3 regions of the Rivularia sp. UHCC 0363 genome follow, and region 2 is predicted to be linked to each of the others. Evidence: predicted binding sites of a transcription regulator. Region 2 holds the regulator's gene; each other region holds the start of a gene.
What was found. The regulator NtcA, encoded in region 2, controls nitrogen genes in cyanobacteria. The targets are predictions, from matches to a motif close to TNTGTANNNNNNNNTACANA.
Positions count from the first base shown of each region.

Region 1: the regulator NtcA is predicted to act here: its motif matches at 2,325-2,344, upstream of VB797_RS06450 (DUF3155 domain-containing protein).
Region 3: the regulator NtcA is predicted to act here: its motif matches at 2,121-2,140, upstream of rpe (ribulose-phosphate 3-epimerase).

Region 1 is NZ_JAYGHM010000007.1:147,114-155,294, forward strand. It holds gene VB797_RS06440 (S-layer homology domain-containing protein) at 1-728, shown strand, start outside; gene VB797_RS06445 (sensor histidine kinase) at 758-2,092, opposite strand; gene VB797_RS06450 (DUF3155 domain-containing protein) at 2,374-2,694, shown strand; gene VB797_RS06455 (cofactor assembly of complex C subunit B) at 3,202-3,723, opposite strand; gene VB797_RS06460 (PadR family transcriptional regulator) at 3,788-4,135, opposite strand; gene VB797_RS06465 (DUF3611 family protein) at 4,709-5,281, shown strand; gene serS (serine--tRNA ligase) at 5,685-6,974, shown strand; gene rseP (RIP metalloprotease RseP) at 7,155-8,181, shown strand, end outside.
Region 2 is NZ_JAYGHM010000012.1:115,604-123,784, reverse strand. It holds gene VB797_RS09640 (polyribonucleotide nucleotidyltransferase) at 443-2,596, shown strand; gene VB797_RS09635 (DUF3146 family protein) at 3,237-3,500, shown strand; gene VB797_RS09630 (pre-16S rRNA-processing nuclease YqgF) at 3,611-4,045, opposite strand; gene VB797_RS09625 (DUF3084 domain-containing protein) at 4,234-5,745, opposite strand; gene ntcA (global nitrogen regulator NtcA) at 6,127-6,798, opposite strand; gene fabI (enoyl-ACP reductase FabI) at 7,175-7,951, shown strand; gene hisB (imidazoleglycerol-phosphate dehydratase HisB) at 8,125-8,181, shown strand, end outside.
Region 3 is NZ_JAYGHM010000010.1:52,523-60,703, reverse strand. It holds gene uvrB (excinuclease ABC subunit UvrB) at 1-457, opposite strand, end outside; gene VB797_RS08110 (hypothetical protein) at 719-1,189, shown strand; gene rpe (ribulose-phosphate 3-epimerase) at 1,384-2,094, opposite strand; gene VB797_RS08100 (S8 family serine peptidase) at 2,346-3,947, shown strand; gene VB797_RS08095 (hypothetical protein) at 4,456-4,971, shown strand; gene VB797_RS08090 (DUF4347 domain-containing protein) at 5,361-5,882, opposite strand; gene VB797_RS08085 (DUF4347 domain-containing protein) at 5,950-6,438, opposite strand; gene VB797_RS08080 (DevA family ABC transporter ATP-binding protein) at 7,054-7,761, opposite strand; gene devC (ABC transporter permease DevC) at 7,858-8,181, opposite strand, start outside.

The sequences.
Region 1 (8,181 bases), on a different contig from region 2:
GCTATGCTACCAGCCCGATCGCCGCAGCTACAGAGAAGCGATTGGTAGTTAACTATCCTAATACCAAGTTCCTCAATCCTAAAGTAACTGCAACCCGTGCAGATGTAGCGGCTTATATTTACCAAGCTTTAGTTAGCAGCAATCAAGCTAGCGCCATTAGCTCGCCCTACATTGTAGCTATCAACACGACTACACCGATCGCAAACATTACTATCCCCGAAGGAACTGTTCTTCCCGTTAAATACGACAAAGCAGAAAAAATTCTTGTCACCAAGGATGAAACAGCACCTTTAACCTTAACCATCTCGCAAAACGTAGTTACCGATACCGGCAACTTGGTGATTCCCGCAGGTTCTCGCGTTGAAGGTAAACTTCAACCTGCTAATGGTGGTTCTCAATTCGTAGCTCAAAAACTGATTTTGACTAACGGAAAAGAATACGAAATTAATGCAACTTCTGGAATCATTGACAAGATTGAAACCGTTAAAAAAGGTACTAGCACTTCAGGTATCATCAGAAATACCGCATTAGGTGCGGGTGCCGCTGCTGCTGTTGCTGCGGTAACTGGCGATCGCGCTATAGCTACTGAAGAAGTTTTAGGTGGTGCGGCAATCGGTGCGATAACTGGTATTTTCTTTAACAAGAAGAGCGTTGACTTGATTGTTATCGACCCAAATACCGATTTAGAAATGACCATCGGTAGAAGCTTCGACGTTTCATTACGATAAGAAAGTAGGGAGTAAGTAGACAATAACTCCTAACTCCTAACTCCTAACTCTTCCTTCGCTTCCGGTAAGCGAATAATAAACGTAGTTCCTGAATTACCCGGTGTATAAATAGCAAAATTAATTGCAGGGCTGAAAACTTCCATTTCGCCCTGCATTTGTTCTATCAACTGTTTAGCTATAGCTAATCCCAAGCCGGAACCAGGAATTTGAGTTTGAGCCTGTACCCCTCTATAACCTCTTTCCCCCAGATGCTCTAAGTCCTGTTGTGGAACTCCCGGTCCATTATCGCTAATAGCAATTCCCAGAAAATTAGCTTTATCTTTTACAGATTCAATTAAAATCTTACCGCCAGCGGGAGTATATTTCAAAGCATTATCAATAATATTACTCAGTACTTCTCGTAATGCTTTGGGATTTCCTCGTACCAATAGTAAATAATTATCAACATTAACTATTAATTCTAAATAACGTTCTTGCGCTATTGCTAATGCTGAAATTAATAATGGCTGCAATACATCATTCAAATTAAAATCAATCAGTTCTTGTTCTGCACCGTTTAATAATAACAAAGGTTTACGCTCTTCTACAGTAGCCTCTACTTCTACTTCGTTTTGTACCGATAATTTCGCTGGAAGTAAATCTTCTGGAGTCAAGTCAATCGCTTCGTCAAATTTTTGTAATAGTTCTTTAAGGCGATCGCTTTCCCTAATGATGGATAACGCGACTTCTCGATTTGCATCTTTTGGTCGCAATCGTTTTGTGAGTAATTTCCCAAAAGTTCGTAAAGCCGTTAGCGGATTCCGAAATTGATGCAGCAAGTTGTCCATCAAATCTAACTGCTTTTCTTGCATGATTTGATGTTGGTGTAACTGGCTTGCTAACCAAGCGCGTCTACTGTCCATAATGCAAGCGATCGCCAAAGTTTTTGCTATACGCTCAATTTGAGTGCGTTCGCTTTCCTTCCAACTACGGTCTTCTCTACCCGTTACCAATAAACCCATCATTACCGAGTCGTGAATCAAAGGTAAAACAATTTGGTCGCCATCCATTAAGTATTCTTGATTGTCTTCTTCGGTTTTCTCAGCCGACTTCTCATTTGATTGCGAACTAATTACAACTGATGACGCACTTAACAAATAAGGTTTGACAGACGGTAAAGCTATTTGGTGCTGAAATTCTACCACCTCTGTTTCCGGATAAACCGCTACAGGAATTAACTTGGCTTCCCCTCCTGCCTGTGACGGTACGTCTGCCAATTCTTGCGTTAAGTACACAACGCTTAAAGATGCTCCTAACCCTGTCGCTAGCAGCGCTAATTGTTCGCGGCACAGAGCAACAAACTCCGAACTGGCAGAAATTATCATAAACAGACTATAAATGTAGGCGGTTATACAAAAATTGCGAGCTTTTTCACAATCGGGATTAATATTACCCTTTTTACAAAGCTTAACTAATTATGAGTTGTAATAATTGATTCAAAAGCATTATATTAATCAATACTTTCGATTTATTTATATTCAAATAATTTGTTTTCTGATTTCAGATAGTTAAGAACCATTGATTTTTTTGACTAAAACTTTTATAATTGGCTCGGATTTTGTAGCTATAACTACAGTCTGGAAGCTCACAAGAGGAGGAAAATATTTTGGCAAGGAGAAGGAAGCGCAAAAGCCGCCGTCGTCAGGAAGGACGGCGTATTTTAGAACATGTGCCTCAATTTAGCATCGAAAGTGGTGAAGATAAACCTGTGACAGCAGCGAGAAAATTTATTCAAGCTGAGGGTATACTTCCACCTGCTTTATTGCTAGTAAAACGTAATGAACACACTACAGACCGTTATTTTTGGGCTGAAAAGGGTCTGTTTGGTGCTCAGTACGTTGAAGAAAATCATTTCTTATTTCCCAGCTTGAGAACAATGGAACCTTCTTTGATTCCAGAAGTACTAGCACTTTCTGCCGCTCGATAAACAGATGTGATCGTTCGTCTTAAGCATTGAGTGTGGCTTTAGACAATCATCCATTAACTGGCAAAATGATCCGTTTTTTTGAAATGTTTATGTTTTTTTAAGTTTTGAAATTCTTTGCCAGTAAAATCAGTTCGAGAAAGCTACATAAAAAGATTAGTTCCATGCAAGTTAAATAATTTTGGATGGTTCAATCATAACTGTGAGGATAAATTAATTTTCGAGATAGAGGATTGAGTAAAACTCCTTTACCTGCTTATAGCTTTTCTATAATGGAGGCTGTGCTAGCGTGGTTCGGGGAAAATATCTGTAGGTTTCAATCAACTAATCGGTTGTGATATCACCTTATATCCTGTTTGATTAAACAACAGTTTTCCCGCGACCCTGCGAGAAGTTATAGAAATTAACACCAAAGTAGGAAGTTTTGCTTTTTCCTCGTCTCCATTTCACTCAAGGCAATAAAAAAATAATGCCTTGAAAGAAATGTTTGTATCCTCATTGAACGATAATTTATACCCTTTTTAGCTGTAACGCCTTTTCTAGAGAGATAATTTCATCTCGATGTGCGATTACAGTAATTTTAGTATCTTGTTCGCTATCGGTGCCTTCAACCGTTAGCGACACATTTTCGACTCTTCCGGCTTTATTCCAATAAAATATACCGCTTAAAGGGGATAAGAAAATTATCCCGTAAAACAGTATACTTTGACTGGAAAAAAGTAGAGATAAAACTAAGGACAGGCAAACAAGCCCAACAGCAGCAAGAAAAGTTAAAAAGATAGCTAAAAACCAGCTGGGTTTAACAAAGCCAGTCATACTTACTTTATTTTGTTGCGGGTCTACCGCTGCCACTCGATAAGACCGCGCTCGAAAATACTCCTTTAATTGAGGCATTAAGGAGGATTCATCTAATTGGGATACCAGTTGTGCTGTTTCTGTACGGTCTTTAGTAGAAGCCCTAATAAAGAAAAATAAGCCGACCGACATTAATAAAGTTAACAACAAGGTGGATGGCAGAATAGCAGTATCCATAACAGATTAATAAGTGTAAGTAAGAGAAACAGTTACCATTATTGGTTAAATTGCCCTACTTATACTAAATTGTTCTCCGCTTAATGTAATCGTGCCAAAGACGAGCTAAATCTTGGGCTTGAGTTTGCCAGTCAGGGGAAACTTGGTACATCCGTCGGGGACGACCGCGACCTTCAAGCTTCTTCCAGTATCCAGTAATTGCTTTCTGGTCTTCAAGAAACTTAATCGCACTATAAAGTACGGTATCCGAAAGTCGATAAGTTGGATATTCGGACTCCAGTTTTTGGATCAACTCGGTGCCGTAAGACTCCCCTTGTTGCAAAACAGACAAGATATAACAAACAGCTAATTCCTGACAGAGGTAGGTTGGCGGAGGATTCTCAAAGAATTGATATATATCCTCAAGTTTCATGGTTAGTGAATGGCTAAAAAAATGCCTTAATGTTGAGCCTGTAATTTCTATAGAGAGTATATAGTGCTACTCCAGAAAATGTAAGTATATAACGCTACTTAGGCTGATTTGCCTGTATCGTAAACACTACATCAAAATTCACGATTGTTACTCGTGGTACTGGCACACTAAAAGCAGGGTGCAGTAGACCGCACCCCTACTTAAACTCGAAAAGTAGTGTTGTGAGGAGTTGCTTGACAGCGAGGAGAATCGCTATCAGTGTGTCAACTGATGCCAAGCAGCTAAGGACTGCTTAAGCATAAAATGGCACCTAAGCAATTTTAAAGGCAAATTGCAGCTTTTTTGTAAAACTTAACAAATACTTTTTTTACGAAGATTATCCTGTGGGTAATTTGACTTATATTTAGCTGTTGAATTCGTTATGGTTACAAGCAACAACCTCTTAGATGATACGCAGATGAGGAAGTTTTCGTGAAGAATTTGTGTACTTAAAGTAAAATTATTGGCTTACACCCGATATAGTAAGTGCAATAATTCTGTCAAAGAGCGCAAACAGAAAATTTTTTTATAAATATGTCAGAACAGCTCGACGATCGATCTTCCTCTTCCAAAGTCCGTTCTATCGGACAGAACTTCCGTCTGACGGGTTGGATTAGCTTTTGGACTCAGTTGGTGCTGGGTGTTGTCTCAGCCCTACTTTTATTAGTTTTCGTAGTTTTTGGTCGTAGAACTGGAAGTCCTAGTAATAATCCGGGTACCGGACTAGGAGTATTTTTTGCAATATGTGGATTGGTTGCTTTAGCTGTAGGTATGTATTTAGCTTTCCGTTATGCTCGCATCGGTAAACAGCTACTATCGACCAACCCCAACAATCGTCCCCGCAAAAACGAATCCGTGCAAGTTTTGCGCTTAGGGTTAATAGTAAATTTGGTGGGAATGCTGTTGACGCTTTTGGGAGCGCAAGCGATCGTAGGTACTTTAGTCGCTAGAGCAATATCTTCTCAAGCTGCGACTACCCTATTCGATCCGAGTCGAATCATTAGCGGGTTGGATATGTTTGTAGTACAGTCCAATACAAACACTGTAACGGCGCACTTTGTCGGACTTGTAGCATCAATTTGGTTATTAAATCGTATCACCAGATGAGTGTGAAGGCGATACGATTTAGGAGCTATAAGAGGAGGTAAGAAGATTAGAGGAAGCAATCTTTCTTGTTCATTGTTACTTTTACTCTTGTTCTCGATCCGGAATCTTCCGGGGTGGTTTTCTAATTAAAATTTTTTTAAAGAAAATTATGTGAGTTCGATGGAAATAATTCTACTATCAGAAATTGGGTTTTTATGAAATTTGTCAGGGTATTACAAATACTCCCATCTAAAAACTCCACTTCTCAACCCAATTAAATTTACGATCTGTTGTGAAGTCAACCCGTCAAAATTAATGTGGTTAAGTAGTGGTAGAAAATTTTTTGCTCTGAAGTCAACGCAATATTAAAATGTGAGATTGTGTCTTGACCCAAATATACTAAATCTTAAACTGAGAATTATCCGTGCTAGATATTAAGCAAATAAGAGAAAATCCGCAATCAGTTCTACAAAGGTTGAAGAATCGCGGCGATAATTACGATATTCAGCCAATTGTTGACTTGAATCAACAACAACGCGAGTTAGAGACTAATCGAAGTCAACTCCAAGCTCGCAGTAACGAAATTGGTAAGCTGGTAGGTCAGAAAATTAAGTCGGGTGTCAATCCTCAAGATGCAGAAATTCAAGATTTACGAGAGGAAGGCAATTCTCTCAAAGCGAAATTGAGCGAACTTGAACCCCAAGAAAAAGAAATTAAAGCCGAAATCGAACAGCGAGTACTTGCACTTCCGAATTTACCGAGCGAGTCTACACCTATTGGTAAAAGTGAGGAAGATAATGTAGAAGTGCGACGCTGGGGTGATGAGTATTTACCCCAAAATGAAAATATCATTCCTCATTGGGAAATTGGCGAAAGGTTGGGTTTTCTCAACTTTGAGCGAGCTGTAAAAGTTGCTCAAAGTCGTTTTGTTGCTTTGATTGGATCTGGTGCAGCCTTGGAAAGAGCATTAATTCAGTTTATGCTCAATACTCACGTAGCAGCAGGTTACGTAGAAGTCGTTCCGCCGTTTTTGGTTAACACCGAGTCATTGACCGCTACCGGACAATTACCTAAGTTTGCTGAAGAAAGCTTTAAATGCGCCGATGATGATTTATGGCTGACTCCTACAGCAGAAGTTCCCTTAACAAATCTTTATCGTAGTGAAATTATCAGTGCAGAAGATTTACCCATATATCACTGTGCTTATAGTCCTTGTTTTCGCCGCGAAGCCGGAAGTTACGGACGCGATATGCGCGGGTTGATTCGTCTGCATCAATTTAATAAAGTTGAACTGGTCAAATTAGTTAGTCCCGAAACTTCTTTTGATGAATTAGAAAAATTACTGGGGGACGCTGAAGCAATTTTACAAGCTTTACAGTTGCCTTACCGAGTCGTCGAGTTATGTACTGGAGATTTAGGATTTTCGGCAACAAAAACTTACGATATAGAAGTTTGGCTTCCTTCAAGTGGCAAGTATCGGGAAATTTCTAGTTGTTCTAATTGCGGAGACTTTCAAGCGAGGAGAGGTAATATTCGATTCAAAGAAGCTGGTAAGAAAGGAACTCAGTTCGTACATACCCTCAACGGTTCCGGATTAGCAGTGGGACGGACTATGGCAGCTATTTTAGAAAATTATCAGCAACCCGATGGGACTTTACACGTACCGCAGGTGTTGCAACCTTATTTAGGGGGTAAGGAGATTTTAGAAGTATAGGTAATGGGTAATGGGTAATGGGTAATGGGTAAGGGGACAAATAACTTCTCACTTCTAATCTCCCTTAATCCAAAATCCAAAATCCAAAATCTAAAATTCCTATTCCCAATGCCCCATGCCTAATGCCCCATGTCCACTTTAAAATAAAGAAATGTATAGTTTAAATAAATTCACAATTCTATGTCAGTTTTAGCCGCGATCGCAGTATTGGCTGTACTCATCTTTGTACACGAGTTAGGACATTTTATTGCAGCAAGGTCTCAAGGTATTCATGTTAACCGCTTTTCGTTGGGTTTTGGTCCGGTACTTTTGAAGTATCAGGGTTCTGAAACTGAGTATGCGGTGCGTGCTTTTCCTTTGGGTGGTTTTGTAGGATTTCCCGATGATGACCCGGATAGTAAAATTGAGCCTAACGACCCGAATTTACTGCGTAACCGTCCGGTTTTAGATCGGGCGATCGTGATTAGTGCTGGGGTAATCTCAAATTTAATCTTTGCTTATTTTCTGTTGGTATCTCAGGTCGGGTTTGTGGGAATACCCCAAGCTACTCAACCAGGAGTCTTGATTCAAGAACTGGCTCCACAAGTTAGCAATGTAGCTGCTGCTGCTGGAATTAAGCCCGGAGATGCGATTTTAGCCGCAGATGGTACAGAATTTGGTACATCCCTCCAAGAGATAGAAAAATTAAGGGATGTAATCAAAAATCATCCGGGGAAAGAGATTGAATTAAAGATTAAAAGAGGCGATCAAAACATTAACTTAACGGTAATTCCTGAAGCTAAACCTGGTGGTGGTAGTATTGGTGTTGGTCTGTCTCCTAACGGTAAAGTAGAACGTCGTCCTGCAACAAGTATTTTACAAGCCTTTAGCGTTGGTGCAACTCAGTTTCAGAACATTATTGTCCAGACATTTCAAGGTTTTGGAAAATTAATTACTAACTTTGGTGACACAGCAGGTCAAGTCGCAGGACCCGTTAAAATTGTCAAAATTGGTGCGAGTATTGCTCAAAACGATACTGGTAGTTTGTTCTTTTTTGCCGCATTAATTAGCATTAACTTGGCTTTCATCAATATTTTGCCTTTACCGGCTTTAGATGGTGGGCAACTTGCTTTTCTGCTAATTGAAGGTGTGCGCGGTAAGCCTTTACCCAGCCGCGTTCAGGAAGGTGTAATGCAGACGGGTTTAGTACTACTTTTAGGATTAGGTC
Region 2 (8,181 bases):
TTAAATTATATCTATTCCTCCAACATTAGAACAGTACTTCACGCCCTCTGTGGCTATTAATCTTGTCCTCGGAATAACCTTGAAAGCGGTTTGAATTTGACGCTTAGTGCTATAGTCGCGCAGCCTTTTTAATTAAATCAATTACCCACCACAGAAAATACGATCTGCTGTTATATCAAACCAAACTTCCGATGAAAGTGCAAAAAGACCAAAAAGACATTTCTTTACGTTAACTTTATTGTACTGCCACAATCAACCAGCGCAGTTAGGAGTTAAAAGTAAAGAGTTTGCAACAAAACTCAAACAAAGTAAACAGCGATCACTAATTATCGATAGTTGAAAACTAATTTCACTGATTTATAAGTTACTACGACAAGCAACAGAGCATAAATGTTAGGATTGCCACTGAGAGCGAATAGTGCATAGAAGGAAAAAGAACTGAATGGAAGAATTTGAAAAGTCAATATCCTTTGACGGACGGGATATTCGACTGAAAGTTGGCTTGTTAGCTCCCCAGGCTGGCGGGTCTGTAATGATACAATCGGGGGATACGGCAGTATTGGTGACAGCGACGCGATCGCAAGCGAGACAAGGAATTGATTTTCTACCTTTAACTGTAGATTACGAAGAGAGATTATACTCAGCAGGTAGAATCCCCGGAGGTATTCTCAGAAGAGAAGGACGACCTCCAGAAAAAGCAACTCTTACCAGTCGTTTAATTGACCGTCCTTTACGTCCTTTGTTTCCTTCTTGGTTGCGAGATGACCTACAAGTTATAGCAGTCACTCTTTCGGTAGATGAAGAAGTACCACCGGATGTGCTGGCAGTTACAGGTGCAAGTATTGCGACCTTATTGGCAAAGATTCCTTTCAACGGGCCAATGGCTGCGGTACGAGTGGGCTTAGTAGGAGATGATTTTGTCATTAATCCTACCTATGCAGAAGTTAGTGCTGGAGACTTGGATTTAGTTGTTGCAGGTTCTCCGCACGGTGTAATCATGGTGGAAGCGGGAGCCAATCAGCTACCAGAACAAGATATTATCGAAGCGATTGAATTTGGTTACGAAGCGGTACAAGATTTAATCCAAGCACAACTAGATTTGCTAAAAGAACTAGGCATCGAAATTGTTAGCGAAGAACCACCCGAAGTAGATACCACTTTAGAAAACTTTATTCGCGATCGCGCTAACGATGGCATCAAAAAAGTTCTGTCCCAGTTCGATTTCACAAAAGCCCAACGCGATGAAGCATTGGATGTGATCAAAGACGAAATCTCCAAAGAAATTGAGGAGCTACCAGAGGAAGACTCGATTCGAGTCGCTGCAAGCGAAGATAGTAAGGCACTCGGCAACACTTTCAAAGCCATAACCAAAAAGTTAATGCGTCGTCAGATCGTTGAAGATGGTGTGCGCGTTGATGGTCGTAAGCTTGATGAAGTTCGTCCAGTATCCTGTCAAGTAGGTATTTTGCCAAAAAGAGTTCACGGTAGCGGTTTATTTAACAGGGGACTCACCCAGGTGTTATCTATTTGTACATTGGGAACACCCGGAGATGCTCAAAACTTAAACGACGACCTGCAACCAGACCAGCAAAAGCATTACTTACACCATTATAACTTCCCACCATACTCTGTTGGGGAAACCAAGCCTTTACGTCCGCCGGGACGCAGAGAAATTGGTCACGGTGCTTTGGCAGAAAGAGCTTTATTGACTGTATTACCATCAAAGAGTGAATTCCCCTACGTACTTAGAGTAGTATCCGAGGTGCTTTCTTCTAACGGTTCTACATCAATGGGTTCGGTGTGTGCTTCAACCCTAGCCTTAATGGATGCAGGAGTACCGATTACCAAACCTGTTAGCGGTGCGGCAATGGGTTTAATTAAAGAAGATGACGAAATCCGTGTTTTGACGGATATTCAAGGTATCGAAGACTTCTTAGGCGATATGGATTTTAAAGTCGCCGGAACCGATACAGGCATCACCGCACTGCAAATGGATATGAAAATCTCCGGTTTATCCTTAGAGGTTATCGCCCAAGCGGTTCACCAAGCCAAAGATGCGCGGCTGCACATTTTAGAAAAAATGCTTGCTTGCATCGACAAACCGCGTCCGGAAATGTCACCTTATGCTCCACGGTTATTAACCATCAAGATTGACTCAGACATGATTGGTTTGGTAATTGGTCCTGGAGGTAAAACCATTAAAGGAATTACTGAAGAAACAGGAGCCACAATCGACATCGAAGATGACGGTACCGTGACAATTGCCGCCATAGATGAGAATAAAGCCAAAAAAGCCCGCTTTATCATTCAATCAATGACGCGCAAGCTCAATGAAGGTGACGTTTATGTTGGTAGAGTAACTCGAATTATTCCAATTGGTGCCTTTGTTGAGTTTTTACCCAGCAAAGAAGGGATGATTCATATTTCCCAGCTAGCCGACTATCGAGTTGGTAAAGTTGAAGATGAAGTTGCTGTTGGTGATGAAGTAATTGTCAAAGTTCGGGAAATTGACAGTAAAGGTAGAATAAATCTTACCCGCTTAGGCATTCATCCAGAACAAGCCGCTGCGGCGCGAGAAGCAGCTGCTACCGCTTAAACGGTCGGGATTTTAGATTTTAAGGACACTATATTGTTCTGTCGCCGATTAAAAGCTACTCTTTACTGAAGGGAGACACTCTTATGGGTCGCCTCCCGACCTTGAGAACTAGCGCGGTTCTCCGGTGGAGAGCAGCCGCTGTAGCAAGTGTCCGGAATTGCGAGTCGATCGCAAATCTAAAATCCGCACTGAAATTTGCAAGAAAATGTCAGGCACAGTCCTCACCTACAATGAGTTTAGGTGGGGTTAGCCAGGAAATTTATGAATGTTAAGCTCATTAACGATTGGCGACATTAAAAGGTTTCCATTTTTTATAAAAATCTATTTTTATTTTCCGTGCTTTAATAATTTAATTTCAAGAATTGATTACATTAGAAAAAAAATTGGCATCTGAAATTTAATCTCTTTGCTTGCGTACATGACTCCATAAAGGTTCACTTTGCGCGAGCAGTGTATAGCGTTTCCGGTAGTTCATAAAATGTATAAAGTCATTTGACCTAACTTAAATTTAAGTTATGTTAAGTGTAGGGTTTACGCAGCAATAGTCAAAAAATCCCCCCAACCCTGCTTCAGAAAAGGAGGGCTTTGCGTAAATGCTTTTATAGTAAAAATTATTAGTTAGTCCGTATTGCAATCAATCGTGAGTTCTAAAAGACTACCGCAAACCACAGCCCACGTGCGAATCACTCGACAATCGTGGCAAAACAGTTTACTAGAAGGTGAAGTAAAAGCAGGTGAGTTTGAATGGCGATTTCAGTGGCATTTTAGTCAAGCTGAGTTGTCAATTACACCCTCTCAGGGTAGAGCCTTAATCAAAGAACCTCTCAGCCGCTTTTTAGAACAAAAAGATTATCAACTCGAACCGGGAGGAGATTATGTTTTTACAATTCGATCTGAAATTTAAAAATAAGGTTAAAGGTTAAAGGTTAACGGTCAAAGGTTAAAGGTTAAAGGTCGAAGGTGTAATAACTAACTCCTAACTCCTAACTCCTAACCTTCTCTACTTGCTCCTAATTACTGAGTTAAGCGGTTAAGATACCTTTCAATCAGCAAGATGGCAACAATATCATCTATCGGACGAGGTGGAGTTCGCATTCCTGCGGGTAATAGTTTGGTAAATCCCTTGGGTGGGTACATTATCCAATAGCGATCGCGTGCTTCTAAACTTGTATAGCGCTCATCTACTAAAATAATATTTACCGTCGGAGATAAATTTTCCTGTATTTGTTGTTTCCAAAGCTTTGATGTAGTTTGGTCTCCCATAACTAATAAAGAAATTGCATATTTTTGATACAAAACTTTGATAGTGGCGATCGCGTTACTAGAAGATAGAACTTCGTGATATTGAAGTTGCCTATCTAACCCCATTACAGCCACACCGCACTTATCTCGACCGGGGTCAAAACCCAAAATCACCGAATCAGAAGGTGAAAATTTACGGGAAGTCATATAAAAAACTGTGAAATGGTACTATACAAGATTAATTAGCAACTTATAGATAAATATTAAAAAACCAATCACCTTTTAGCAATCAGTTCGACCGCGATCGGCTTAAAAAAACTTAATCCGATATTCCCTACTCTCTACTCCCTACTCCCTACTCCCTACAAATAAGTTTAAAAATCAAACCGAATTTTTCAAGTACTGAATATTATTTGCCCATTTAAAATTGCCACTAATTTAACTTTTAATGGTCCGGCTCTGTAAGTATCTTGGGCAGCAACGGCTTTAATCTCTAATGATTGATTGTATTGCCGCAATAAAGCCAAAAACCGAATAAAAGTACCCTCTATTTGGATACTTTTTAAAATACCAGCATTCCTGGCACGGAATTGAGAAGCAGAAATGACTAATTCCAACCGCTGTCTTACTTGATCGGGTGTCATGGTTTGCGGATCTGCTGTTGTAGTAGCTAAAACTTCACCTCTTTGAAATACTATTTCGTTGGGTGCAGAGTCCGCAAAAAATTCGATGCGCTGTTCTCCCCTGACGTAGTTACCTGCGGAAAAAATTCGCACTACATATTCTCTACCATCATCAATCTGCTTGCTCAATTGCTGAATTTGTTGTGCAGTGGCAAATAAAATTGATTTCTCATCATTTTTTGAAGAGTTGCTTCCGGGTTCGCTTAGCTGTTGGAGAGCCGAACGGTTGGCTTCTTGTAATAATTTGATTACTGCTTGTTTGGCTGCTTCGGGTTTTTCGACGCGAACTACTGCTTCAGCAATCACTTGTCCCCGTACCAAAGCCAATTTACCCAAGCGCAGATCGCGATTCGATTGACCCAGCTTTGCGAGTTGTTGCTCTAAAGAAGCTTGTTGTCTTTCTAAATCCGAAAGACGAGCTTGCTTTTCGTTAATCACTTTCTGACGTTGAGCAATCATTTTCTCGCGTGCTGTAATCTCCGAATTACGTTCTTGAATTTGTTTATCAAGTTGAGCAATTTTTTCGTCGCGCTTGTCAATGGCTTCTTGACGCTTTTCTAGTTCGCGATCGCGTTTGTTGATCGCAGCTTCAGCTTCAGCTAGAGATTTTTTGGCTTCTAGATATAGTCGCTGTCTTTCTGCCCTAAGCTGCTTGATTTCTTTGATTTGGCTGTTTCTTTCATCGATAATGCTTTGCAGTTCGTCAATGGCCTTTTTATAACGGATGGCAACTTGATTTAGTTTTGATTGAGTACCTTGTAATAAAGCTTGAGTGCGGGCTTGCTGCTTGATAGTTTGATTGAGTTGGGCTTGAGTTTGACGTTGCTTAGTGTTTGCAGCTTGCAGGGAACGATTAATTATCAGCAAATCTTTCTGTGCTTGGGCTTGCTGCTTCCTAGCTTCTTCTAACTCGTTTTTAGTAATTGTTAAATTAGCTGTCGCACCTTGAAGCTGTTCTCGTTTCAATCTCAAATCTTTTTGGATATCCTCAAGCTCAAACACTCCTTTACGCAATCCGTCATCAACCAAAAACAAACTTGCTAAAGTTGACGCTGAAATACCTATTCCCGTAAGAATCGTCACCAAAACGGCAGTCTTTTTGGGACGCAGGTTGAAGAGTGAGAGCCGTTTTTTGCCAACCCGTGTACCGATGCGATCGCCGACGGTGGCAATGAAACCTCCCAAAATTAAGATTGCCGTAATGAGGATAAACGCGGTGGTCATATAATCGTGCCGAATTCATCCTTTCACATACAAGCCTACTACTTCCAGTTATTGTGTGTGAAGAAAGGCAAATAAGACAAGGGCTGAATATACTTTATTTTCAGATTCACCTGACTTTGTATTGCCAAAATCCAAACGCAACAAGGAATTTATCGGAAAATACAATTAAAAAGTTTGACTAGGAATTGGTAGCAGCCTCAGTTATCATTCATCTGCTACCAGGATAAAAGCATCTGTAATATCAACCGGATAACTTTGTTGTTGCTGGTACGATTATTTCAGATGTTTTTTTGACAATCAAATCAACTTTATGGCGGAGTATACCGCACTATTAAGACCTCCGATTAATCCTTATTAGACGTTCAACAACATAAAGATGCTTCAAGTAAATTGCCGACTTAAAGTGACTGGCTTATGTACCGTAATCTTCTTTTTGTGTATTGAAATCATCTTCTTTTCTCGTAAATCGCCTAATAATCTTGTAACGGTAACGCGAGTAGAACCAATTGCTTCGGCAATTGCTTGATGAGATAATTTTAAATCTATGGTTATCCCATCAGCACAAGGAACTCCAAAATCTCGACACAGAATTAGTAAAAAACTTACTAATCTAGAACCCATATCTCGGTGAGCAAGAGTTTCAATCATCATCTCTGTCTGCAAGATTCGCGAAGAAAGTCCTCGCAACATCAACATCGATAATTCGGGATTTTCTTTGAGTGCTTGCTCTACTTGTTCAATTGGAGCCGAGAGTAATTCTACTGGCGTGAATGCTACAGCATGATAAAACCTATCTGATTTGTTTCCCGTTAATAAAGACAACACTCCGAAAACGCTATTTTCTCGTAGTAGCGCCACCGTTATTTCTTCTCCTGCCTCGTACACCCTGGAGAGCTTTACGGCACCTTTGAGAAGAAAATAAACTCGTTCGGCTGGATCTCCGGGAAAAAATATAGTTTTATTGCGTTCAAAGGTTTCTACAACTGGCGGAAAAGCCCCAGTTGCCATTTGACGAAACACATTTGCTAGGGCTTTATCTTGTGTCACAATCATCTCCCTTCCCCTACCCAATGCCGGAATAAATAAAACAGATTACCTAAGAATACACTTGAAAAATTAATATTGCATTGTCAACCTTTTTGTACTTTACTATACTTAACCCTATAACCTCACTACTATTTGTTCATCATAATACATAATTTTTAGCTCTTAGATCTACTAATTTTTAATAGTTATTTATTTAATTGATAAAAGTAAATATTTTTGATGAAGAAATGTTGAATTTATCATAAAAAATCAGCGCCGATAAAAGTAGCATATTTTGAATAACATTGATTGCAATATCTGATAAATCGTATTTAAAAGTAAGAATAATCGGTCTAATATCTAGTATGCTCAACCATGAACCATTATTAAATAGGTAACATTTATGCTGGATCTAACTGGGAAAAATGCGCTGGTAACAGGTATTGCTAATAACCGTTCTATTGCTTGGGGTATTGCCCAACAGCTACATAAAGCAGGAGCAAATATTGGCATTACCTACTTACCTGACGAGAAAGGTAAAATGGAGAAAAAAGTTGCGGATTTGGTAGAGCCGCTTTCTCCTAGTCTGTTTTTGCCCTGTAATGTTCAAGATGACGAACAAGTAAAAACAACTTTTGATACCATTCAAGAAAAATGGGGTTCTTTAGATATTTTGATTCATTGTCTTGCTTTCGCGAAAAAAGACGACTTAACCGGAGGTTTTAGCGAAACTTCTCGTGCAGGCTTTAATTTAGCTTTAGAAATCAGCGCTTATTCTTTGGCGTTATTAGCTGGTGCAGCGAAACCTTTAATGTCCCAAGGGGGAAGTATTTTAACTCTTACCTATTTGGGTGGAGTAAGGGCAATTCCCAATTACAACGTCATGGGAGTTGCTAAAGCAGCGTTAGAATCAAGCGTGCGTTATTTAGCAGCGGAACTTGGAGAGCAGAAGATTCGCGTTAATGCAATTTCGGCTGGTCCCATTCGTACTTTGGCTTCAAGTGCGGTCGGTGGTATTTTAGATATGATTCATCATGTGGAGCAGGTTGCTCCCCTTAAACGTACTGTTACTCAGCTAGAAGTGGGTAATGCAGCAGCCTTCTTATGTAGCGACTTAGCAAGTGGCATTACGGGTCAAGTTTTGTATGTAGATGCAGGTTATGAAATCATGGGAATGTAATCGTCACTCGATTTTGGATTTTGGATTTACGATTTTGGATTGACCCCATGCATGAATACAGGGACTTGAAACAAGGAACTGATTTGTTATTTAATCTAAAATCCAAAATCTAAAATCTAAAATTCCTTAAGGGGGATAATATATTTACTGTTTTTTGAATAATTTCATCTACTATGCTCTCCAGCGAACTTCCTGTAATATCTTCAAATCATAACAATACTGGTTTTAGT
Region 3 (8,181 bases), on a different contig from region 2:
ACTCTGAAGGCATTCCCAAACCATAAATGCAACTAATGGAAGCCACAACTATGACATCTTGACGTTCAAATAAAGACCTCGTTGCTGAATGTCGCAACATATCGATTTCATCGTTAATTTGAGCCGTTTTTTCTATATAAGTATCGGTAACGGGAATATAAGCTTCTGGCTGATAATAATCGTAATAACTAACAAAGTATTCCACCGCATTCTGGGGGAAAAACTCGCGCAACTCATTACAAAGCTGTGCAGCAAGGGTTTTATTATGCGCCAAAACCAGAGTCGGTTTACCTATTTTCTCAATTGTTTTTGCAATTGTGTAAGTTTTTCCCGTACCAGTTGCACCTAAAAGCGTCTGATAGCGGTTTCCGGCTTCAATAGTTTCCACAAGCTGCTTAATAGCTTTTGGCTGATCGCCTGTGGGTTCAAAAGGGGCTTTTACCAGAAAATTTTTCATACAAACTTGCAAAAATTTTAACCTATTTAATGGTAGCGAATAGTGCCGTCTTCTAAACTGTGAATCTGAATCTAAGAAAGACAATTTATATACATTTATCTTTACAACACTTAATACTTTTTGACTTATGTCTCATTCTTAAAGATACTTATACCTATGGAAGGTTTTTTAAAGTTACACTTAATGAATAACAGTAAATTTTAAAGTAAATTTTTAATTTACCTAACTATAGTCAAATTTATTTATTAGAGGCATAAAATTATGACACTTAGCAGTAATGGTAGACAAGCCAGCGCTCGGCAGAAACGAGCTAGAACTGGAGTTGAAACCAGTACAAAATTAGAAAATATCAAAGGTAAAAGTGTGAGTACAGATAATAAAGATACCACTGCAAAGGATGATTCTGTAAATGAAATAACCGGACCTCTTGCGATTCCTGGGACACGTCCGATTACCAGCAGCGATTTGGATATCTCACACACAATGATGGTTTCGGGGGAACGTCCGATTAGCAGTAGCGATTTGGACATTGTTAGTACCGTAAATATCATGGGAATTCGTCCGATTGGGGCGAATAAAGTGGAATTTAGCGAGACAATGAACTTATCTGGAATTCGTCCTATTGCTAAAAGTCATTTGGTGGTTTCGGAAATGTATTCCGTTATGGGCAATCGTCCGGTAGCATCCAACGAAGTTGATGATAGTTTCTCTTTGATGGGTTTTTTAGACTAGATTTAAGATTTCATTAATAGGAAATTAATTAGTTGTAATACAGATGTTGGTGGAGACGTAGCACTGCTACGTCTCTACATTTATATTCGTTCTAATTAGTTTACGTAATGGGGGCAAATATTTTGATATAAAAAATGCCCTCCGCTAAATTAAGGGGAGGGAATCGGGTGATGGGAATATTTAGTGAGGATTAATTAAGAAGCTTTAGGTAAATCTTGTGCAGGACGTTGACTGTTGCGAATACCTTCGATCGCTTCTTTATAGCTTTTAGCTTTAAAAACAGCTGAACCTGCAACGATCGCATTTGCACCGGCTTCTAAAACTTGCCAGGTATTGTTCACCTTAAGTCCACCATCAACTTCAATCCAAGGATCAAGTCCGCGATCGTCGCACATTTGACGCAACTTACGGATTTTAGGTAGAACTCCAGGGATAAAGCTTTGACCGCCAAAACCGGGGTTAACGCTCATGATCAGCACCAAATCGCACAAATCCAAAGAATACTCAATCATATCCAAAGAAGTGCCGGGATTTAGTACAACTCCTGCCTTTTTTCCCAGTTCCTTAATTTGTCCTAAAGTACGATGCAAGTGAGGAGAAGCATTATGCTCGCAATGAACATAAATGTGGTCTGCTCCAGCTTTCGCAAAATCCTCGACATACTTTTCAGGTTCCACAATCATCAAGTGGACATCCAAAGGCTTTTGAGTTACCGGACGAATTGCCTCCACTATCAAAGGACCAATCGTTATATTAGGTACAAAACGACCATCCATTACATCAATGTGAATCCAATCGGCTCCGGCTTCGTCTACAGCGCGAATTTCGTCACCGAGACGGCTAAAATCCGCTGATAGGATAGATGGAGCGATAACAACGGGTTTCTTAGATTGTTTATTGGTCATGGCTAGTGGGTCTTTAAGCGTCCTTTTCTGTAATCATTGTAACAAAATATTGAGATTTATCTCATGAAAAATTGGAAGTTGGGTATGGGGAATGGGGCATGGGAAGGGGAGTATATTATTCTTATTATCTAATAACCCCGAACACGGATTAAATGGATGACACTGATGACACTGATTAATAACTCTTGGTGTTCCTAACTCCTAACTCCTAATTACTAACTCTTTTAATCTAAAATCTAAAATTGTTTGAGATGAAAAAATTAACCTGGGTGATTTGGGGTTGTGGTGCTTCTTGCTTGAGCTTGCCGGTATTGGCTTTAACTAGTTCTATTGGTAGTGACGGTATTGATGCTTTGATGTTACATCAACCACCATATAACTTATCTGGTAAAAAAATTGCTATTGGTCAAGTGGAAATTGGTCGTCCCGGTCAATTTGGAGTAGATAAGTCTGTTTCTAAAAATCGAACTGTGCCATTGGCTGGTGTTTTCCAAGGGAATCAACCTGCCTTATCTAATAAGGGAGTTGACCCTCATGCTTATAATGTTGCTGGTGTAATGGTTAGCAATGACAAAGGGTTTCGCGGGGTTGCTCCGGGAGCGCGTTTGTATTCTTCTGCTGTTGGTTCTATCAAGGGTATGGGTCAACCGGAGGAATGTTTATCTACACAGCATATTGCTTTGCAAAATGGTAATGATGTACGTGCGATTAACTTCAGTTTTGGAGAACCTCTAAGCCGCGACCCTAGACCAGAACCAGTTTTGGATGGGAAAGCTTTACTTACATTGTGTATTGATTGGTCAAGTCGGGTTCATAATGTTGTGTACGCGATCGCAGGGAATCAGGGCAAGGGTGGTATTCCTATTCCTACAGATAATTTTAATGGAATTAACGTTGCTTTTTCCTCTCGCCGAGAAGATATCTTTAGAAAACTTGATGTTTCTAACTTGGTAGCTATTAATGAGTCGATGACTGCACGTTTATCGGGGAAGGAACTTAATTTAGGTCCGCGTCGTACCATCAGTATTGTTGCACCTGGAAATAATATTCGCTTGCTCAACCCCGATGGGACAGTTAAGAAGGTCACGGGTACTAGTTTCGCTACACCTCACGTTACGGGTACTATCGCTTTACTACAAGAATTTGGTGATACGACATTAAAAAAATCGCAAAAATCATCTGCTCAACAAAAACCGAATTGGAGTATTGATTCTCGTCGTCATGAAGTGATGAAAGCTGTTTTGCTGAATTCAGCAGAGAAGATTAAAGATGATGGAGATGGTTTGAAATTGGGAATGACTCGTACTTTAATTGATAAGCAGAATCAAGACTGGCTGACTTCTGATGCTTATAAAGATACAGCAATTCCCTTACATACTCAGATGGGAACCGGACATTTAAATGCTTTTCGGGCTTACCAACAGTTTAGTGCTGGACAGTGGAGTCCAGATCGAGCAGTACCGGCTATTGGTTGGGATTATCGTGCAATTTTCGCTGGAACATCTGCGGATTACGCTTTAGCGAAACCTTTACAAAAAGGCAGTTTTGTGTCTATTACTTTAGCTTGGGATAGGTTAGTAGAACTCGACGACGATAACAAAAATGGTAAATATGATAAAGGAGAAAATTTTCGCGATCGCGGTTTGAATAATCTCGATTTGCATTTAATTAGAGCAGATGGTACTTCAGATAATCGTAGTAGTTGCGCTTCTGTGAGCCGAGTTGATAGTGTGGAACATATTTTCTGCCCAGTACCGGAAAATGGTAACTATAAAATTAGCGTTAAATTTAAAAATAGCATCAACGAACCAACTCAACCTTATGCTTTGACTTGGTGGACTGCATCTAAATAGGTAATTGGTAATTGGTAATAGGGTCGGGGAGCATCCCAATTTTGGAATAATACAGCAGTTTGCAAATAAATGAGGTACATTCCCCTACTCTCTACTCCCTTATAACGATATGTCCTGTACCTCAGTCAAATGAAATCGGCTGTATATGGTGGTGTCTAGGTCTCGCTCCTTAGAAACTAATAGCGAGCTTTCCGGTTTCTACCGACCGACTTAATCGAAAAAGGGTGTTAGAAATCAAGTCGAAAATCTGCTGAATAACTATTATTATTTACTTCACCATCTTTTCGGATTATGAAGTTTTCTATTCCCTATTCTCTACTTTCTTCTAAATAAATTTTAATAATTGCTCCCTACTTCTTCACAGAAACTTGACACTAAAGTAAAAAAAGTATAAAGCAACACTTTGTATTCTAAAAAACCCGGATCGGGAATTAATTCCGATGGAATCAGATGTGTGGAATTTAATTCGCTCCTCTTTCACTCAATCCTCTTATCCGGAGTGGACGAAATGTTATTCGCTAAATCTACTTTACCTGCTGATGTTCAGACGTTCATCGGAAAATTAACACGGCTCGATTTGGGACCAATTGCTTATAGATTAATAAATTCAAACGAAGAGAGATGGAATACTCAGCAAATAAAACAAGCAATATCACACTATTTGATGTTTTTGCTGTTGGTTTATCTTTACCCAAACGGTCATCTTGTTCCGAATCAAGAAATTGACCGAGTATGGCACTATCACATTATCGATACTATTAAATACGCTGAAGACTGCGAAATGCTATTTGGTCAGTTTGTTCATCACTTTCCTTACTTTGGTAAGCGGGGAAAAATAGATAGAGATGATTTACAAACTGCTTTCGAGCAAACTCAAGTACTTTTCCAAGAACACTTTGGAACCAGTATGGAAATCTTGAATAAAACGAGCATTGCTGCTGATTGTCAACCTATCGGTAGGATAACACAACTTATTCGACCGCGTGTAGATATTGGTGAAGTTTTTAGCGTCAAATATGTATAAAGCTAGATTTGATTTTTGAATCATCAAAAGTATATTTTTTGTTCCCTATCTCGACTATAGCAATCCTAAATGATTCGTAAGAAATTTATAAAGAAGCTAGCAGTTAAAACCGCTATTCTAATAACCCGCGCAGGCGGGTTTTGCCTGTGTAGCCAAGCCACTGCGTTTGGGCGGGTTCCCCGACTTGTAGCAACGTGCGACTTACAGTCGCCAGGGCTGAATCAAATTTAACTTGTAATCCTAACATATAATCCACGTATATCCTCAGATATCAATTAGGATTGCTATAGCTTAATTTCTAGCGATTTTAACTAGTAATAAAAATTAGCTAATAGGGAGAATAAGCAATTAATCTTGATGGAAAGATCGACTTTTTTATAGAGCGGTTTTCAATCTGGAAATTTAATATTTGTTTGCCAAGTTGAAGGTAATATTGTCAAATTGGAATTGATTTTTCCTAGGAAATAGTTTAACTGAAGGCAAACTCCTTTGGCAGTATCATCTATCGATATAGACGCACCAATATTAGCACCTGTTAATAAATGCAAACGTTTAATAAACTCTTTTCCGGTATTTCCAGTAGCGAGATTGCATCCGTAAAGCAACAAATTGGGTACCGACCAGGTATTCAATAGAGAAGCATAATGTTTGATATTAAAGAAGCTTAAATTACTCTCTCCCAAATATAAACAACCAGGAGAACCGTTAGAAATAATATGAAGAGTTTTGAGACGAATATATTTGTTTAAAGTTTGAGTAATTTCTTCGATTTCATTATGGTTAGGTCGAATTAAAATTATCTGTGAAGAAGGTAATAAAGCTTTAACTAAACTCTGAAAGTCTTCCACGGCATCGTCAATAAAAACTAAAGTACGAACGGTGTCAAAGCTGACTTTCTGGTCATTATACATAAAATATTGCTTGGAGTTGATAAGTAAAGAAGGAAACTCTGTAATATTTCCGATAAAAATAGATTGCCTATGTTGTTAATGCTGCTAACTCTGGTTTGATCGATGTATATTGGTTAGTAGTCCAAATCCCGACTCCTACTTTTGTATGTACTCCTTGTGTACTTACCAAAGTAGAAATTTTTGCGCCGGTTATTTTATATAAACGCAAAATAAATTTTTTACCAATTACCTCGGTGCCGATGTTACAACCGTACAAGAAAATGCTGCGAACCGACCATTTTTTTAATTGAGATGCATAGTAATTAAAATTATGAACGGATAAACTACTATTACCTAAATACAAACAACCAGGCGAACCTTGTGAAATAATATGAATATTTGAAAGAGGAAAGTTGTTTTGTACGGCATAACTAATCTGCTCAATTTCTTTCTTGTCAGGTCGCAATATAACTACTTGTGCTTGAGGCATTACACCCTTTAATATCCGATCTTCTAATAAATGGAAATCTTTGATAGATGGGTCTATAACAATTAAACTAGAAATGTTGTTACTCATTTTTTTGTATTTGGGCTTTCAGATTTTTAATGAATTATATTCATACGATGTTATTACTTACCGCATTTATATAGCAGAGATTTACTGAAATTTACTTCTGCCAATACGAGCAAGTGAAAAATCTCTCAATTTTGAACAATGAAACCAACAACTTTCAATTGTTGGAAAATAGACGGATAACCATGTTTTTTGGTATGAGCCTAATAAGCTTGTTACAAGAGTGAGAAAAGATGCATGACCCTGATGCCAAAACCTCTGTCAGTGTGTTTCAACTGTGTATACCTTGAATAAGGCAGAAAACAGAATACACGCTCATATTGTTGAGCAATATACTGTATTTGTCAGCAGGGAAAAGTTAAGGAAAAGGTAGTTATTATGTTAGTCGAATTAATGCAGCGATCGAATCAATCGGCTGAAAACTGTTACAAGTAAGGAACTTCCAAAAAATAATTTATCCCATAATTGTGTCCGTTCACCGCAAGGTGTTCCCGCATGGAAGGATAAGCTTCTATTTGGTTATATTTTACAAGCAAGCTAGAAGCTGACACTACTAGCTGAAGATTAGATGCTTGTTAATTTAAAAGTACTTATCAGTATATAATGAGTTAATTTTCGTTACTTAGTTGCAACTTTTCCTGCCGATTTAGTTATTTTTTGGATAAAACCATCTTCCATATTGATGGTGCGGTCTGCGACATCTAAAATACGGTTATCATGAGTTACCATCAAGACTGCCGAACCTTGTTCTCTAGATAGTCGCTGCATAAGTTCGATGATGTCTCTTCCTGTTTTACTATCTAAAGCTGCGGTCGGTTCATCAGCAAGAATTAATTTGGGATGACCAACTAAAGCACGAGCGATCGCAACTCTTTGCTTTTGTCCACCTGAAAGTTGGCTGGGGTAATAATCTACCCGATTCCCCAACATAACAGACTTTAACATTGCTTCCGCTCTAGATATTGATTCTTTTTCGGGAATTGATTGCAGTTCTAATGACATTTGCACGTTTTGTCGTGCGGTTAAAAATTCTAATAAGTTATGACCTTGAAAAATATAGCCTATTTGACGACGTACTTCCACCAATTGCTCGGAACTAGCTCCCAATAGTTCTTTTCCAAGAAACTGAAGACTTCCTTCTTGAACTGAACGTAAACCACCAATTAAAGTCAATAATGTGGTTTTACCCGAACCAGAAGGACCTGTGAGGAGCGTAACTTCTTTAGCATTAACTTCTAAATTGATATCAAATAAAATTTGTTTTTTTAATGCTTTATCGCCGTAATAATAATTTAAATTTCTGATTTTTATAATAGATTGATTCATGATTATTAGTTAGAAAGAGGGAGGAGGGAGGAGGGAGGAGTTAGGAGTTATGAGTTATGAGTTAAAAATTATTTACCCTATGCCCTATACCCATAGTTAGAAAATATCCGCAGGGTCGGCAGATTTTAATTTTTGTACTGCTAAAAAACCAGACACTAAACACATTGAAGTTACCGAAAGTAACACTAATGTTCCTTTATCCCAAGTCATAATTATTGGTAATTTAGTGGCATCTTTAGCTATGTCATACAAACCGAAAGTTACGATTAATCCTGGTATAAAAGAAAGTACAGCTAAAAGTAAAGCTTGTTGAAATACAACTTTTAATAAATATTTATGTTTGAATCCCATTGCTTTTAAGGTTGCAAAAGCGACTAAACTTGTAGAAATATTGCTATAAAGAATTTGGTAGACAAATAC